Regions from separate parts of the Lysinibacillus sp. GW247-5R2A genome, predicted to be linked through region 1. Evidence: predicted binding sites of a transcription regulator. Region 1 holds the regulator's gene; the other holds the start of a gene.
What was found. The regulator CtsR, encoded in region 1, represses protease genes until heat stress. The targets are predictions, from matches to a motif close to ATGGTCAATAAAGGTCAAACA.
Positions count from the first base shown of each region.

Region 2: the regulator CtsR is predicted to act here: its motif matches at 4,842-4,862, upstream of AC07YC_RS12530 (ATP-dependent Clp protease ATP-binding subunit).

Region 1 is NZ_JBWKZL010000010.1:138,501-146,411, reverse strand. Features, by position in the region: gene AC07YC_RS16130 (ATP-dependent Clp protease ATP-binding subunit) at 1-454, opposite strand, end outside; gene mcsB (protein-arginine kinase McsB) at 444-1,553, opposite strand; gene AC07YC_RS16120 (UvrB/UvrC motif-containing protein) at 1,550-2,092, opposite strand; gene AC07YC_RS16115 (CtsR family transcriptional regulator) at 2,106-2,576, opposite strand; gene AC07YC_RS16110 (DUF4870 domain-containing protein) at 2,840-3,145, opposite strand; gene AC07YC_RS16105 (class I SAM-dependent methyltransferase) at 3,271-3,954, shown strand; gene corA (magnesium/cobalt transporter CorA) at 3,990-4,952, shown strand; gene AC07YC_RS16095 (hypothetical protein) at 5,008-5,217, opposite strand; partial or broken gene AC07YC_RS16090 (protoglobin family protein) at 5,484-6,044, shown strand; gene AC07YC_RS16085 (methyl-accepting chemotaxis protein) at 6,027-6,809, shown strand; gene AC07YC_RS16080 (acyl-CoA thioesterase) at 6,856-7,335, opposite strand; gene AC07YC_RS16075 (aldehyde dehydrogenase family protein) at 7,404-7,911, opposite strand, start outside.
Region 2 is NZ_JBWKZL010000007.1:153,306-161,216, forward strand. Features, by position in the region: gene fabF (beta-ketoacyl-ACP synthase II) at 1-1,053, opposite strand, end outside; gene AC07YC_RS12520 (beta-ketoacyl-ACP synthase III) at 1,084-2,022, opposite strand; gene AC07YC_RS12525 (YjzD family protein) at 2,408-2,602, shown strand; gene AC07YC_RS12530 (ATP-dependent Clp protease ATP-binding subunit) at 2,652-4,778, opposite strand; gene AC07YC_RS12535 (Crp/Fnr family transcriptional regulator) at 5,048-5,734, shown strand; gene AC07YC_RS12540 (metal-sulfur cluster assembly factor) at 5,794-6,102, opposite strand; gene AC07YC_RS12545 (prolyl oligopeptidase family serine peptidase) at 6,156-6,920, opposite strand; gene AC07YC_RS12550 (Cof-type HAD-IIB family hydrolase) at 7,042-7,851, shown strand.

The DNA of each region.
Region 1 (7,911 bases):
CAGACTGCGCGTTATCATTATTTCCTAATAATAATAAAACTTGCTGACGTGCTTTATTTAAGCCTACACCTGCATTATTTAAGACGCGAGCTGCTACACCTTCACCTTCACGTATAAGTGCTAATAGTAAATGCTCTGTACCGATATACGAATGACCTAATTTACGTGATTCGTCAACCGATAGTTCAATTACTTTTTTCGCTCGTGGCGTATAGTGAACTATTGGACCAACATCTTCTTTCCCTTTGCCGACTAATTCTTCAATACCAGCTTCAATCATTTGAGGACTAATATCAATAGCTTCTAACGCTTTTGCAGCAATACCGCCGCCTTCACGTATAAGCCCTAATAAAATGTGCTCTGTACCAATGGATTCGTGCTTCCAACGAATAGCCTCTTCCTGAGCAAGCTGTAATACTTTTTGCGCGCGTTGTGTAAAACGATTAAACATCATATAAATCCTCTCCTTTTTCCCCATTATTAGGCTTATTCGTGTGTGTTTGAAATAATGCCTCACGAAGCATTTCAGCTCGTACACGATCACGTACAGCAGGCGGTAATGCCTCACCTGCATAATGCTGTAAAAAACCTGGTTGCATACTGACGACACACTCATTTAAAGTTGTTGCGAGTATACCGTCAATCAACTGTAGGTCGACTCCTAAACGAACATTCGAAAGACAGGTAGCCGCTTCCTCACTCGTTAAAATTCTTGCATACGTAAGGGTACCTAAAGCTCGGTAAACTCGATCTTCTAAAGCCAGCTCGGCCTTTTCCATCAATCTACCTCTCGCATGCCGTTCTTTTTGTATAATTTTTTCAGCAACACTTTGTATATCTGCTAAAATATCTTCTTCTGTCTTTCCAAGTGTAATTTGGTTGGACACTTGATAAACATTTCCTAAATTTTCGCTTCCTTCACCATATATACCTCTTACGGTCATACCTAGACGTGTCATCGCATTTATAATTTGATTCATCTGTCCGGTTAACGTAAGAGCAGGTAAATGCATCATCACAGATGCTCGTAGCCCAGTACCAATATTCGTAGGACAGCTTGTTAAATAGCCAAACGTATCTCGAAAAGCATAAGGTAAGACCTTCTCTAGAATACGGTCAATCTTATTCGCTTGTTCATAGGCATTTTGAAGCTGGAAACTCGCTGTCATACATTGAATGCGTAAATGATCTTCTTCATTCACCATAATACTCACGGATTCATCTTGTGACAGAAGCACGGAGCCCACCTGCTCTTTTTTGGCAAGCTGCGGACTAATCAAATGCTTTTCTACAAGAATTTGACGTTGTAAAGGTGTTAGATCATTGATAGCAAAATATGCATAATCATTTTGAAGGGTTGGACTATCACTTATTGCATGTGTAACTGCCTGCTCCACCTGTAAAGCCTCGTTCTCTGAAAACGATAGTGGAAAACGATAGCCATCTAAATTTCGAGCAAGGCGAATTCGTGTACTAATGACAATATCAGAATAATCGTCTTCGATACCCATCCAAGTAGGTGTCGCACGCTCTAAAAATGATTCAATCATCAAGACACATCACCACCTTCAAATTGTAGCTGCTTCTCAAGCTCTTTGACTTCATCTCGAAGCCTTGCTGCCTCTTCGAATTGCTCTTCATCTACAGCAAACTTCATGCGTTTACGGATATCCTCTATTTGCTTTTTAATGACATACACATTGCTATGGGCACCTGGCATTTTCCCAATATGTTGGGGCCCTGCCTGTATGCGGTTAAAGAGCTTAGGCAAATGCTCACTAAAAGTGTCATAACAGCTTGGGCAACCAAATTTACCTTCTTTTAAAAATTGCTTATACGTAAATTCACATTGTGGGCATGTTTGCTGTTGTGGCTGTGTTTGTTGTTTTTCTCCTACCTTTTGCCATGTAGGTGAGCCAAACCAGTTTGATAATAACTGTTGTATGGAAACTGGCTCCTGTTTAAACTCTGCATGAAATGGATGGAATTGTGAGGCGCAGACGTCACAATAATGGTGCTCCACCTTTTGCCCATTTTGAACTTGTGTTACAGTAACTGTCGCATTACGTTGTTTACAATGTTCACATATCATTTCCATCACCTCACTATTTCTGTTGCTCATATTTTATAGTTGTCAGCATCGCCCGCAATATTCTTGCTCGAATTATATCTCTTAGAGGGAGATGTAAATCGATTGTTGAGCGATCAATTGCTGCTAACATTAATTTCGCTTCTCGCTTTGAAATTACCTGCTCATCGATAAGTCGATATACTAAATCTTCTGCCATTGTTTGCGATGCGCCACCTTCAATATGCCGGAGAACATCGTCGATTAGATCAATCTGTGAATTCGCGCGGACACGTAAAATTCGAATGTATCCACCACCACCTCGCTTGCTCTCCACAAGGTAACCTCGCTCGGCGGTAAATCTTGTATTAATGACATAATTTATTTGTGATGGTACACATTGAAATTTGTCTGCAATTTCACTACGTTTTATTTCAATATGCCCTTCTCCACCTAATTCAAGTACTTGCTTTAAGTAACCTTCTATGATGTCTGATATATTACGCATTTTAGGAATACACCTCGCTTGCTTCACTGACTTTGACTATCTTTGACTTTCTTTGAGTATATTATACAAAACGCTTGAAAATAATTGCAATGATTTCGCCTAGAGAAAAATGAAAAGGCTAAAAAACTATATTCAAGCGTAGAAAATAGCACTAATTAGTCGTTAACGAGCATATCTTTTTTCTTCCTACACCTAATGTACCCTTTTTATCCATAGAAAAAACGCAAGCATATGCAACTAGCATATACTTGCGTCTATAAAAATTATACCCAACGACCTACAATTGGATAACGCCAAGGCTCGTCAGTTAATGCTTTGACGATACCGATAATTGGTACTACAAATAGCATAATACCGAAAACAATTAAAAATGGAATGCCAATAATGAAAATGCTTAAGAATCCAGAAACAGCAAGTAAAATTGCCATGACAAGTTGGAAAAGAATGGCTTGAATAGAAATTGCCTTCACTTCCTCATCCGAACTAACTAAAAAGAAGATAATGGGAACTAACCATGGCGCAAAAAACGAACTTGCGTGTATGATTACTTTAGACCATTTACTCTCCATATATATCAACCCTTTCTTTATACGTTATCTATCGTTTTATGTACTACTATTTACGGAACTATACCCGTAATAGTTTCAATTTAAAGTGAGTTTTTTAAAAAATTTTTGAGAGGTCGTGATGAGAAATGGAATTCAACCACACATTAGCAAATGAATATGAAAAGGGGATTCGCCGTACTCTACCAAGCTATGATGCAATGCTTCGTTTAATACAAACTTTTTATCGTTCCACATTACATGAGCATGCGGATATATTGGTTATTGGTGCAGGCAGTGGCAATGAAATATTACAGCTAGCAGATGGAAGACCAAATTGGTCATTTACAGGTATTGATCCGTCAGAATCCATGCTTAATATAGCAAAGGAGCGTCTCCAATCTTTACCGAATGATCTGTCCTTCTATCAAGGAACATTGCTGGATACCCATCTACCTGCTATAAAATTTGATGCAGCTAGTTGTGTACTCGTCCTTCATTTTATTCAAAGCTATGAGGATAAGCTATCGACCTTAAAAGAAATTTGGAACCATTTACAACCTGGCGCACCGTTTGTCCTAGTTTCGAAATACGGTCAACCTGGTACTATTGAAACGGAACTGCAATTCGATTTATGGCGTTCCTATTGGCTTCAACATACCAAGCTTTCCGTAGCTGATGTTGCAGAAATGGAAAAATCCATCCGGGCCCTGTCCTTTATGCCCGAGGAAGCGATTTTAACATTATTACAAGAAGCAGGTTTTATAAAGCCTTCTCGATTTTTTGCCACTACTTTGTTTGGTGGATGGGTATGCTTTAAAGAAGAACAGTAAATATATTTTGTAGTAAATACTTTGAGGTGAAAGCTGTGATAAGCACCATTGGCATTACAAAAAAACAACAATTACTAAAAGATTTCCCTTTGGAATCCATACATCAACAAGAATTCGAATGGTACTGGGTCGATTTTAATTGCCCAACTGCAGAGGAAGAATCTTTGCTAGATTCATTTTTTCATTTTCACCCACTAGCTATTGAAGATTGCTTAATGCGATTACAACGACCTAAACTCGATTTTTATGACGATTTCCATTTTTTCGTCATCCATCGATTAAACGAGCTGACCTTAGCTGCAGAAGAGGTTAATATTTTTGCCTCAAATAAGTATATTGTGACATTCCATAAGAACCCAGTACCCGAAATTGAAAAGGTACAAAAGATGTTAGAAAGCCAGCCAAAAAACTGGGAACGTGGCACCGTCTACTTAACGTATCAAACCATTGATAAAATCGTTGATAGTTATTTTCCGCTTGTTTATAAAATTGAAGATCATTTAAATGCACTTGAAGGCGAGCTTACATACCAAAGCAATGTAAATGCCATGAAGATTGTCTTCGAATTTCGTAGTGATTTGCTCGATTTGCGGCGTGCCATTTTACCGATGCGAGACCTTTTATATCGAGTACTTAATTCTTACCGCTTTTCATTAAACAAATCTGAAAGAGCTTATTTTGGAGATATATACGACCATCTTCTAAAACTGACAGAAATGGTTGAATCAAATCGAGAGTTGACAGCAGATATGCGAGATAGCTATATGGCTATGAGCTCAAGCCGCATGAACGGCATAATGATGACTCTAACAATCGTCTCAACGATCTTCATTCCACTAACCTTTATTGCAGGTGTATATGGGATGAACTTTGATAATATGCCTGAGCTACATGGACGATACAGCTATTTTATTGTTCTCGGCATTATGATTATTGTTGTAATCGCTATGCTTACTATTTTTAAACATAAAGGCTGGTTTAAATTATTTAAGCCTTAATTCCCACAAAAAGCTGCTCGTTTAACAATCAAACGAGCAGCTTCATTTTTCACTTTTAGTAAGGACCTCGATCGTCAATTTTATTGTCACCCTGCTGTGGGAATAAAAAGTATGCTAAAACCCCTGACCCTAGAGCGGCGCAAATAGTAATTAATAGCTGTTCAATATCTGGAACTTCCGCATAGTAGTTTCGTAGCATATAAACGGAACCTATTGCAACAATGACCATGACTGGAATAACGAATTTAAAGCGTTTTTTCTCCATATAGTACCTCCTCCTATAATCTTTCACGTTCAATTTTTCTCTCCTTAAACAGTTCGTATTTTACAGGTTTCCCAAATTAAATTCAAATTTACTTCGCCTCACTAATCGGACTGCCAATAAAGTAAAAAAATAAAGAAATAACCAAATTTTTAACCAAATATTCAGCAAATAATAGTAAAATAGATTTAATACCAATTATTTATCAAATTTACAGACCTAACAAATTCAGAAGTGCATTTTACTCACAATTATTATGGATATTAAGAATGGAGCAAACAATAATGAGTTGGTTTTCAAAAAACAGCAGTTCCAGCTACTCAATTACATTAACACCTGAAAATTTTAAGGGCCATGTACAATTAGATGTTTTAAGTCATCCAAACCTTCAAAAGCAATTACAGCTTTTAAATTTAACCATTGAGGATTTAGCCATTATTAAGCAACTACAACCGTTAGCTAAGGATTTAATTCCTGCAATGGTGGAGCAATTTTATGCAGCCATTAGCTTGAGCCAAGATTTAGTAGACATTATTAATAGAACCTCGCATATAGATCGTTTAAAAGTTACGTTACATAAGCATTTAAGCGATATTTTTGAAAGTCATATTAATGACGCCTATATCGCTGAAAGAAAAGCCATTGCTGAAACCCATGTTCGAATTGGCTTACAATCAAAATGGTATATAGCATCCTTCCAATCTCTTACTTCTACGTTCACAAATTTTGTGAATGAAGTGGATATTTCAAAGCATGATGCCATTCGTGCAATTAACGCATTTTGCAAAATCATTAATTTTGAGCAACAGCTTGTGATCGAGGCATACGAAAAAGAGGAAGACCGTATTCGAACAGCCGCTGACCAAACGAAAAACGCCCTTGTTACGACAATTCAAAGTACAGCTGAGGAGCTTAATGCCATTAGTGAAGAGACAGCTGCATCTTTATTAGTCATTTCCTCGCAAACGGATGATATTGCAGAGGCAACCAAGCAGGGATTGAGCTTCGTTGCAGATACACAGGAGAAATCAAGACGTGGGCAACATCAGCTGAAAGAGCAAAATGATTTAATCCAAGTTATTTTACAAAGTGTCAACAGCCTTGAGGTAACTATGAATCAGTTACGTACGTCCTCTCAAAAAATTTCTGAGATAGTAGGACTTGTCACGGGCATTGCTGATCAAACAAATTTATTAGCTTTAAATGCGTCTATTGAAGCAGCTCGAGCAGGGGAACATGGCAAAGGCTTCGCGGTAGTAGCGGAGGAAGTACGAAAGCTTGCTGAAGAAACGAAAAATGCCGTGCAAAATGTGTCACATCTCATTAAAGAAACGGAAAGTAATATTACAACAATGGCAAATTCAGTTATTAATGTTGATCAAAAAATTCAACATAGCGTCAATACGCAAGAAAACTTATCTAAATCATTTAATGATATAGCTGATGCCGTATCTGGCATTCAACAACAGTATGTTCATACATCTAGAGACATTTCAGCCATTTCTAATTTAATTACCGAGTTATCACAAGGAGCTACACTTGTTTCCTCTTCTTCTGATTCACTTATTAATGTAGTTAATGAATTGAATATGTAATATAACAAAGGGAGCCCCACCGCTTTAGGTGAAGCTCCCTTTAACCTTAATGTGGCAATGCACGCTTTTGTTTACGATGCTCTCGTCTTGCAGGCCCTGTTTCAAATAAACGTTTTTCCTCATCTGTTTCAGGATAAATGGCAGGTACTGGTACCGGTTTTCCTTCTTCATTTACTGCAACCATTGTTACAAATGATTCTGTCGTTAATTTTTCCTCACCAGTCTCTATATTGCGGGAAACAACGCGAACATAAACCTCCATTGAAGAACGTCCTGTAGAGGAAACTATACTTTCAATTTCAAGAATATCTCCTACATGGGCAGCCGATAAAAAATCAACTGAGTCTATTGAAGCTGTGACTACAAGTCCCTTCGCATGTTTCATCGCTGTAATAGCAGCAATTTCATCAATATAAGCTAACACTCTTCCACCGAAAATGGAATTGTGATTGTTTGTGTCTGGAGGTAATACGAGACGTGATTGAACCGTACGTGATTGGCTCATGGGTACAGCATTGTTTGTCATATTCCTTGTAACTTCCCTTCATGTATGTTCTTTCGTCATCGTATCGTAGAAAAAGAGCATATGCAAATTTAGAACGATTTTTTCATCGTAATAAATTTCATGTCTGTCATTTCCTCAATGGCCCATTTAATTCCCTCTCGTCCATAGCCACTCATCTTCACACCACCATATGGCATATTATCTACACGGAATGTCGGAACATCATTTATAATGACAGCACCCGCCTGTAATTCATCGGCTGCATATAAGGCATCTGGTAATACATTCGTGTAAATACCTGCATTTAAGCCAAGGTCCGACTCATTGACAAGTCGAATTGCGTCATCTAATGTTTCATATGAAACAATTGAGACGATTGGCGCGAATGTTTCCTGACAAACAATTTTCATATCAGCCGTCACATTCGTCATAACAGTCGGCGTTAACGTCCGTTCCGTAAATACTCCTCCAGTTGCAATAACTGCTCCTTGTGCCTGTGCTTCTTCAATCCACTCTTTAATTCGTCCAACCTCATTCGGGTTGATCATAGCACTTACATCTGTGTTTTTATCTAAAGGATCTCCTACTACAAGCTTT
Region 2 (7,911 bases), on a different contig from region 1:
AATAGCTTCTACGCCCCCTGCTGCCCCTAATAAGTGTCCTGTCATAGACTTTGTAGAACTCATAGCTAGGTTATAAGCATGGTCACCGAAAGCAGTTTTAACTGCTTGTGTTTCAAATAAGTCATTATATGGCGTACTAGTGCCGTGTGCATTAATATAATCAACTTGAGATGCCTCTACACCAGCATCTGTCAATGCTTGCATCATTGCACGTGCCGCACCTTCACCCTCTGGAGCTGGAGCAGTAATATGATGAGCATCTCCTGTTGCACCGTAACCTAATACTTCCGCATAGATTTTAGCACCACGAGCTTTTGCATGTTCGTATTCTTCTAAGATGACAATACCTGCACCCTCACCAATAATAAATCCATCACGATTTTTATCAAATGGACGGCATGCTTCTTGTGGATTTTGATTTAAAGATAATGCAGTATTGGCACAGAAACCTGCGACAGCCATCGTTACGATTGGTGATTCCGCACCACCTGAAATCATAACATCTGCATCCCCACGTTCAATAACTTTAAAAGCATCTCCAATTGAGTTTGTTCCAGAAGCACATGCCGTTACTGAGCAAGAGTTAATTCCCTTTGCACCTAAATGAATCGACACTTGACCTGAAGCCATATCTGGAATCATCATTGGAATGAAGAATGGGCTAACTCGTCTTGCCCCACGCTCTTGGAATGTTAAAAACTGTTGCTCATAGGTTTCCATTCCACCAATACCCGAACCAATCCAAACACCCGCACGTGGAGCTAACTCCTCATCAATTGTTAGCTGTGCATCTTCCATAGCCATGATTGAAGCAGCTAATGCATAATGTGTAAAGCGGTCCATCTTTCGAGCTTCTTTACGATCAATATATTTTTCAATATCAAAATCTTTCACTTCTGCTGCAATTTTGGCTGCAAAAAGCTCTTTATTCAAACGTGTTAGCTCACCAATGCCAGATTTACCAGCTTTAATGTTCGCCCATGTTTCTTCGATGCTATTTCCTAGTGGTGTAACTGCGCCAATTCCTGTAATTACTACTCGTCTTTTACTCATTGTCTTACTCCCCTCAAGCATTATTCCTACTTATTTTCCCCATCTCATGGCTACGGCACCCCATGTTAAGCCGCCACCAAAACCAACAAGGACTAATAAATCATCCTCTTTAATTTTACCTGCTTCAAGCTCATCTACCAAGGAAATACCAATCGATGCTGCAGAAGTATTCCCATATTTATGAATCGTTTTTGACATTTTTTCTGGTGGTAGCTCTAATCGCTCACGAGCAGATTCCATAATACGTATATTTGCCTGATGCGGCACTAAAAAATCTACGTCTTCTTTTGTTAATCCTGCTTTATCTAACACACTGACAGCCGATTCACCCATTTGGCGTACAGCAAATTTAAATACTTCACGACCATTCATGGCAATTGTGTCTTGTTTTGTTAAATAAAGATTTTTACCGCCTGTGCCATCTGCACCAAGCTCAAATGATAAAATACCTCTGCCTTCAGATACTGGCCCTACAACTGCTGCGCTCGCGCCATCACCGAATAATACTGCTGTATTTCGATCATTCCAATCAATGACTTTTGACAGCTTTTCAACACCTACTACTAAGACATATTTATAAGTGTTTGCCTCTACAAAATGTTTAGCTGTCACTAAACTATATATAAATCCTGCACATGCGGCTGCTTGATCCATCGCCGCAGCATTTACTGCTCCGAGTTGTTCCTGAACCATACATGCTACACTTGGGAAAGTTTGATCCTGTGTGACAGTTGCTACAAGTATTAACCCAATCTCCTCAGGCGTAATACCCGCTTTTGCAATAGCTTCTTTAGCAGCGGCTACTGCTAAATCTGAAGTTTCCTGATCATCTGCCGCAAAATGACGTTCTTCAATGCCTGTTCGCGTACGAATCCACTCATCCGAAGTATCCATTATTTTTTCTAAATCAAAATTTGTCACGACTTTCTCAGGAACGTATTTGCCTATTCCTAAAATACCAGCGTTCATATAGCAACCCCTCAGCTTTCTTACTATCAATTATTAGTAACTGGTCATAATTATAACGCATAGTAAAGGAATGACGCAAGACGATTTAAAATTATTGTATGTTAAACGCGTCGTTTCTTTGTTTTAGAAGGTAGGCTTAGGGTTATACTGCATATAGTGTAAAATCTATAGAGTTGCCTAATTCCCTTTTTCAGGTTTGCATACTTTGGCAAATTGAATGCCGCAAAAAATACATGAGAATTATAAAATGCAAAACCTTGTATTTGTTGTGACAAAATCGCCATGTTTCACATAAAAGATTCATTTTTTTTCGATTTATGTTATGATATGATAATGAATATGAGTAAAAACTTATGATGAAAAAAGTTCGGTTGAGGTGAAATTAATGCAATATATCGTAACGTTCGTATGGTCATTCCTACTAGTTTCAATGTTAAACTATGTAGTCAGCTCTGTACTTGGTGCACCATTTGATTTTAAGACAGGGGCAATCGTTTCAGTTGTATTCTCCATCTTAATTTTTATTATTGGAGCAATCCTTCCAAACGATCCTACACCAGAGGCTGCAGACCATCATTAATTCAGCTAGAAAAAACCTGTTCCGCATTATGCGAAACAGGTTTTTTCTGTTATTTTTCCACTATACAATGGCCATCATTCATTTTTACATGCAATGTTTCTCCAGGCAATACCTCGCCCCGTAGCAGTTCCTTTGCCACAGCCGTTTCGATATGTCGTTGTACGAAGCGTTTTAGTGGTCTTGCCCCAAATTGAGCATCTGCTCCTTGTAGCACAACCCAATCAATAACTTCTTGGTCGACAGCTAATGTAATTTCTTGTTCAGCCACACGGTTAATTAACTGCTCTACATACTTCCAAGCAATTGCTGTAAAGTGTTTATTTGATAAGGCATGGAAAAAGATAATATCATCCATACGGTTTAATAACTCTGGTTTGAAATGCTGTCTGAGAGCAGTCATAACCAAGTCTTCAACGGTTGGATCGTCATCTTTTGCCTCCATTAAATAACTAGAGCCGATATTCGACGTTAAAATCACTACGGTATTTGTAAAATTGACCATACGTCCTTGACTATCTGTAATGCGACCGTCATCTAAAATTTGCAATAAAATATTAGCCACATCTGGGTGTGCTTTTTCAATTTCATCTAATAACACTACAGAATAAGGATTGCGACGGACAGCTTCCGTTAATTGACCGCCTTCCTCATAGCCAATGTACCCTGGAGGAGCACCAACTAAGCGAGACACACTATGCTTTTCCATATATTCACTCATATCAATTCGAATAAAATGATCCTCTGAATCAAATAATTGAGCAGCTAGTGCCTTAGCAAGCTCTGTTTTCCCAACACCTGTCGGACCTAAGAATAAAAAGCTACCAATTGGACGCTGCGGATCTTTAATGCCTGCACGAGCACGCCATACAGCCTCTGTTACTAACTGAACAGCTGTATCTTGGCCAACTACGCGTTCATGTAATGTATCTTTTAAACGTAATAGTTTTTCTCGCTCGCCCTCCACTAATTTTGTCACAGGAATACCTGTCCAGCGAGAAACAATTGCTGCGATTTCTTCAGCTGTCACTTCTTCACGTAAAATACGGGACTCTGCGCCGCTTTCTAATTCTTTTTCGAGCACCTGAATGTCTTTTTCAAGTGTTGGAATTTTACCATGTCGTAATTCTGCAGCTTTATTTAAATCATACTTACTTTCCGCTTCATCTAAATCACGACGGTACTTATCTAATGTCTCTCGTTTTTTCTGAATATCATGTAGCTTTTCCTTCTCTGCCTCCCATTGTTGCCGCATTCCTTCAGAGGACTCTTTTAACTTTGCCAATTCCTCTCGTAATTGCTCCAGACGTTTTTTACTTGCTTCGTCCTTTTCCTTACGCAACGCTTGTTCTTCAATTTCTAGCTGCATAATACGACGAGTCACGGCATCAAGTTCCTGTGGCATTGAATCAATTTCTGTTCGAATCATGGCACATGCCTCATCAATTAAATCAATCGCCTTATCTGGTAAAAATCGCTCTGTAATATAACGATTGGATAGTTCTGCTGCGGCCACAATCGCGCGGTCATGAATACGTACTGCATGATGTAATTCAAAGCGTTCTTTTAAGCCTCTTAAAATAGACACAGTATCCTCAATAGAAGGCTCACGTACAAGAACTTGCTGGAACCGGCGTTCTAAGGCAGGATCTTTTTCAATATACATACGATATTCATCTAATGTAGTAGCACCGATACAATGTAATTCACCACGAGCTAGCATGGGCTTTAACATATTTCCTGCATCCATAGCGCCATCCGTTTTGCCTGCGCCTACAATTGTATGAATTTCATCTATAAATAAAATGATTTGACCTTCTGAATCTTTCACTTCTTTTAACACGCCTTTTAAACGCTCTTCAAATTGGCCACGGTAGCTTGCACCTGCAATTAAGGCACTCATATCCAGCTCGTATAGCACGCACTCTTTCAAGCCCTCTGGTACATCACCCTTCACAATACGTTGCGCTAAGCCTTCTACAATTGCTGTTTTACCAACTCCTGGCTCACCAATTAATACAGGATTATTTTTTGTTTTACGTGTTAAAATACGAATGACATTTCGAATTTCCTCATCGCGCCCAATGACAGGATCCATTTTGCCATTTTTAACTTCTTCTATTAAATTACGTCCAAATTGCTCTAATGGCTTTTGATTATCTGTTTGTTGAAATTGCATAGCTAGCACTCCTTTACTTTAATATTTCGCATAATTTTTATACCCATTCTGGTTCTTTTTAAAAGTTTGACCTTCTTTGACTAACTTTATTTTACATCACTCGACAGTTCTTCGCAAAGAAATAGCACTAAATTTTTACACTTATTTATGAAAATTTACGTTATAATAATAGTATGTTTCTATGTTTTAGTATCGAAAAATCCACTGTCCTTTTGTAATAATCGCCATTTATTACAAAAAGAAAGCGATGTGTTGGAGATATGGTTTCAATGGATAATATGTTTGAAAAAATTATGGACCTTTTTCAAAAGCATGGTGTTTTTATCAAAGTAAATAAAGGGAATAAAATTTTTCTAGAGGGTGAACGGTCAAAGGAAATATACTATATTAAGTCAGGTGTTATATCGATTAGTCAAGAAACCGAAGCTGGCAAGGAATTGACGATTCGTATATGTGGTCCTAATAGTATCATTGGAGAGGGTTCATTATTTTGTAACCTTGTCTATAACTCCATGACTGCAAAAGTTTTAGAATCTGCTACGCTATATGTTTTAAGTAGAAAATCATTAGAACATTTACTGGAAGAACAGCCTACAATCATGGTGGAATACATGAAGTGGCTACAGACAGAAAATTTAAAACATCAGAGTCGTTTGCGTGATTTAGTGTTAAATGGGAAAAAGGGTGCCTTGTTTTCAACACTCATTCGTCTATCTAATACGTATGGTAAACCTTTAGAGGATGGTTCCATTTTTATTGAGTTTCAACTAACAAATACGGAAATTGCCAATTTGTGTGCGACTAGTCGTGAAATGATTAATCGTATGTTGAATGATTTAAAAAAACATGATATTTTGACTTTTGACAAAGGTTTTATTACTATTCACGATTTACAATTTTTAAAAAATGAGATTGCCTGCGAAAATTGTCCTTTACAAGTATGCCGTATCGATTAATTCGTTACATGCTAAATCCCTGCTTATTTTTTATAAGCAGGGATTTTTAATAGCCACTATTAGCGTACACCCAATGCCATTTTTGCATAGCGTGACATTTTATCTTTTGACCAAGGTGGATTCCATACAATGTTTACATTTGTACTTTTCACTTCTGGTAGTTCATTTAATGCTGTATTCACTTGATCCACAATTACTGGGCCAAGTGGACACCCCATCGATGTTAGCGTCATTGTAACCGTCGCTACACCTTCATCATCTAATTCTACATCATATACTAAACCTAAGTTGACGATATCAATTCCAAGCTCAGGGTCAATTACGTTTTCTAATGCACCTAACATGCTATCTTTCATATCTTGATCCATTCTCATTTCTCCTTCCATCATAGTGTTAACCTTATCATAGCAGATGCATCATATTATGCCAAATGCTCTGCAAGCCAATCTGTTGCTGCTAACATTCCGTCACGTGGTACAGCATGTCCAGCCTTTTTATTCACCATGAATGTTAAATTTTCAGGGTTTGCTTGATAGTATTCCCGTAATGTTTCATAAAATTTATAGGTTTCATGGAAAGGTACAGTTTTATCTAATTCACCGTGCCAAAAGAAAATCGGGCGTCCTGCAAATTTTTCAGGAGTTAGACTGACATCATAGGTTGCGAGGACCTCATTAATCTTTTGCACATCTTCCTCTGTCATGGGCCAATTGACACCGCTTTTTGAAAATTGCTGCAATTGGTATTCACCCAATTTTATAAAACCAGGCGCACCCATACATACTGCAGCCGTTTGAATCCAATCATACAGCTTAAGACAGCCTGATGTCACAATACCACCCATGGACGTACCTGCTATGCCAATTTTATGATGAGCTATTAAATTTTTATTCTTTAATTCATTATATAATTGTTCCACTTCATGAATAGAATTTATAACAATGTCCCAAAATTTCAAGTTCATTTGCATCTCTGTGAGGCCTTCGCTACGGTCACCATGAAATTTTGCATCTGGTAATAGGACACGCACCCCCTTATGCACCAACTGATATGCATAGTGTAAGTTATGTTCTTTTGCACTCATAAAGCCATGTAAAAAGATCACTACTGGGGTATCTTCATTCATACTGTCTGTATGTATATGTAATAAAGGAATATTTCCCCACATTTCTTTTTCTACAAACATTCTTGTCACTCCCAACTCTTGTCTCATCTTTATGTTAGCAAACTTTTTTCACTGTGACAAAATTTTGACGAATGAAAGACAAAGAGATACTATTCAAACTATAGGAAAGGGGCAACAAGCTATGAAACCGCATTTAATCGTATTGGATTTAGATGGTACTTTATTAACAGACCAACAACAAATTTCCGCAAAAACAAAAAAATCATTATTGCAGGCTAAGGAACAAGGACACCAAGTAATGATTGCAACTGGCCGTCCATACCGTGCCAGTGATATTTATTATCATGAGCTTGGGCTTACAACACCAATAGTCAATTTTAATGGAGCCTATGTGCATCATCCTAAAAATGTCTCTTGGCAGCATATGCACACTCCCATTGATTTAAGTGTTGTCCATGATGTCGTTAATTCCATTAATAGTTACGAGTATGAAAATATCATTGCAGAGGTGAAGGATGATATTTATGTACACACAGAGGATGATCGCATCTTAAATATTTTTAATATGGGTAATCCAAAAATTACACTTGGGGATTTATATACACATCTCTTAGATAATCCTACAAGTTTACTGATACAGGCAAATGAAGCCAATTCTGTCATTATTCGCGACCACTTACAGGCAGTGCACGCTGAAGTTATTGAACACCGTCGTTGGGGCGCACCTCTTCATATTATAGAGATTGTTCGACGTGGCTTAAATAAAGCAGTAGGCATTGCACACGTAGCAAAGGATTTAGGTATTCCACGTGAACGTATTATTGCCTTTGGTGATGAAGACAATGATTTAGAGATGATCGAATATGCTGGACTTGGCGTAGCGATGGGGAATGGTATATCAACCCTTAAAAATATTGCCAATGAAATAACTACTACAAATAATGATGACGGGATTGCAAAAATACTCATCGAACGCTTGAAATTATCATAGTTACGTAGTAAGTTCAAGTTACCATACCATTTTTACCAGTTTAACTTTATTCAGTGGTAC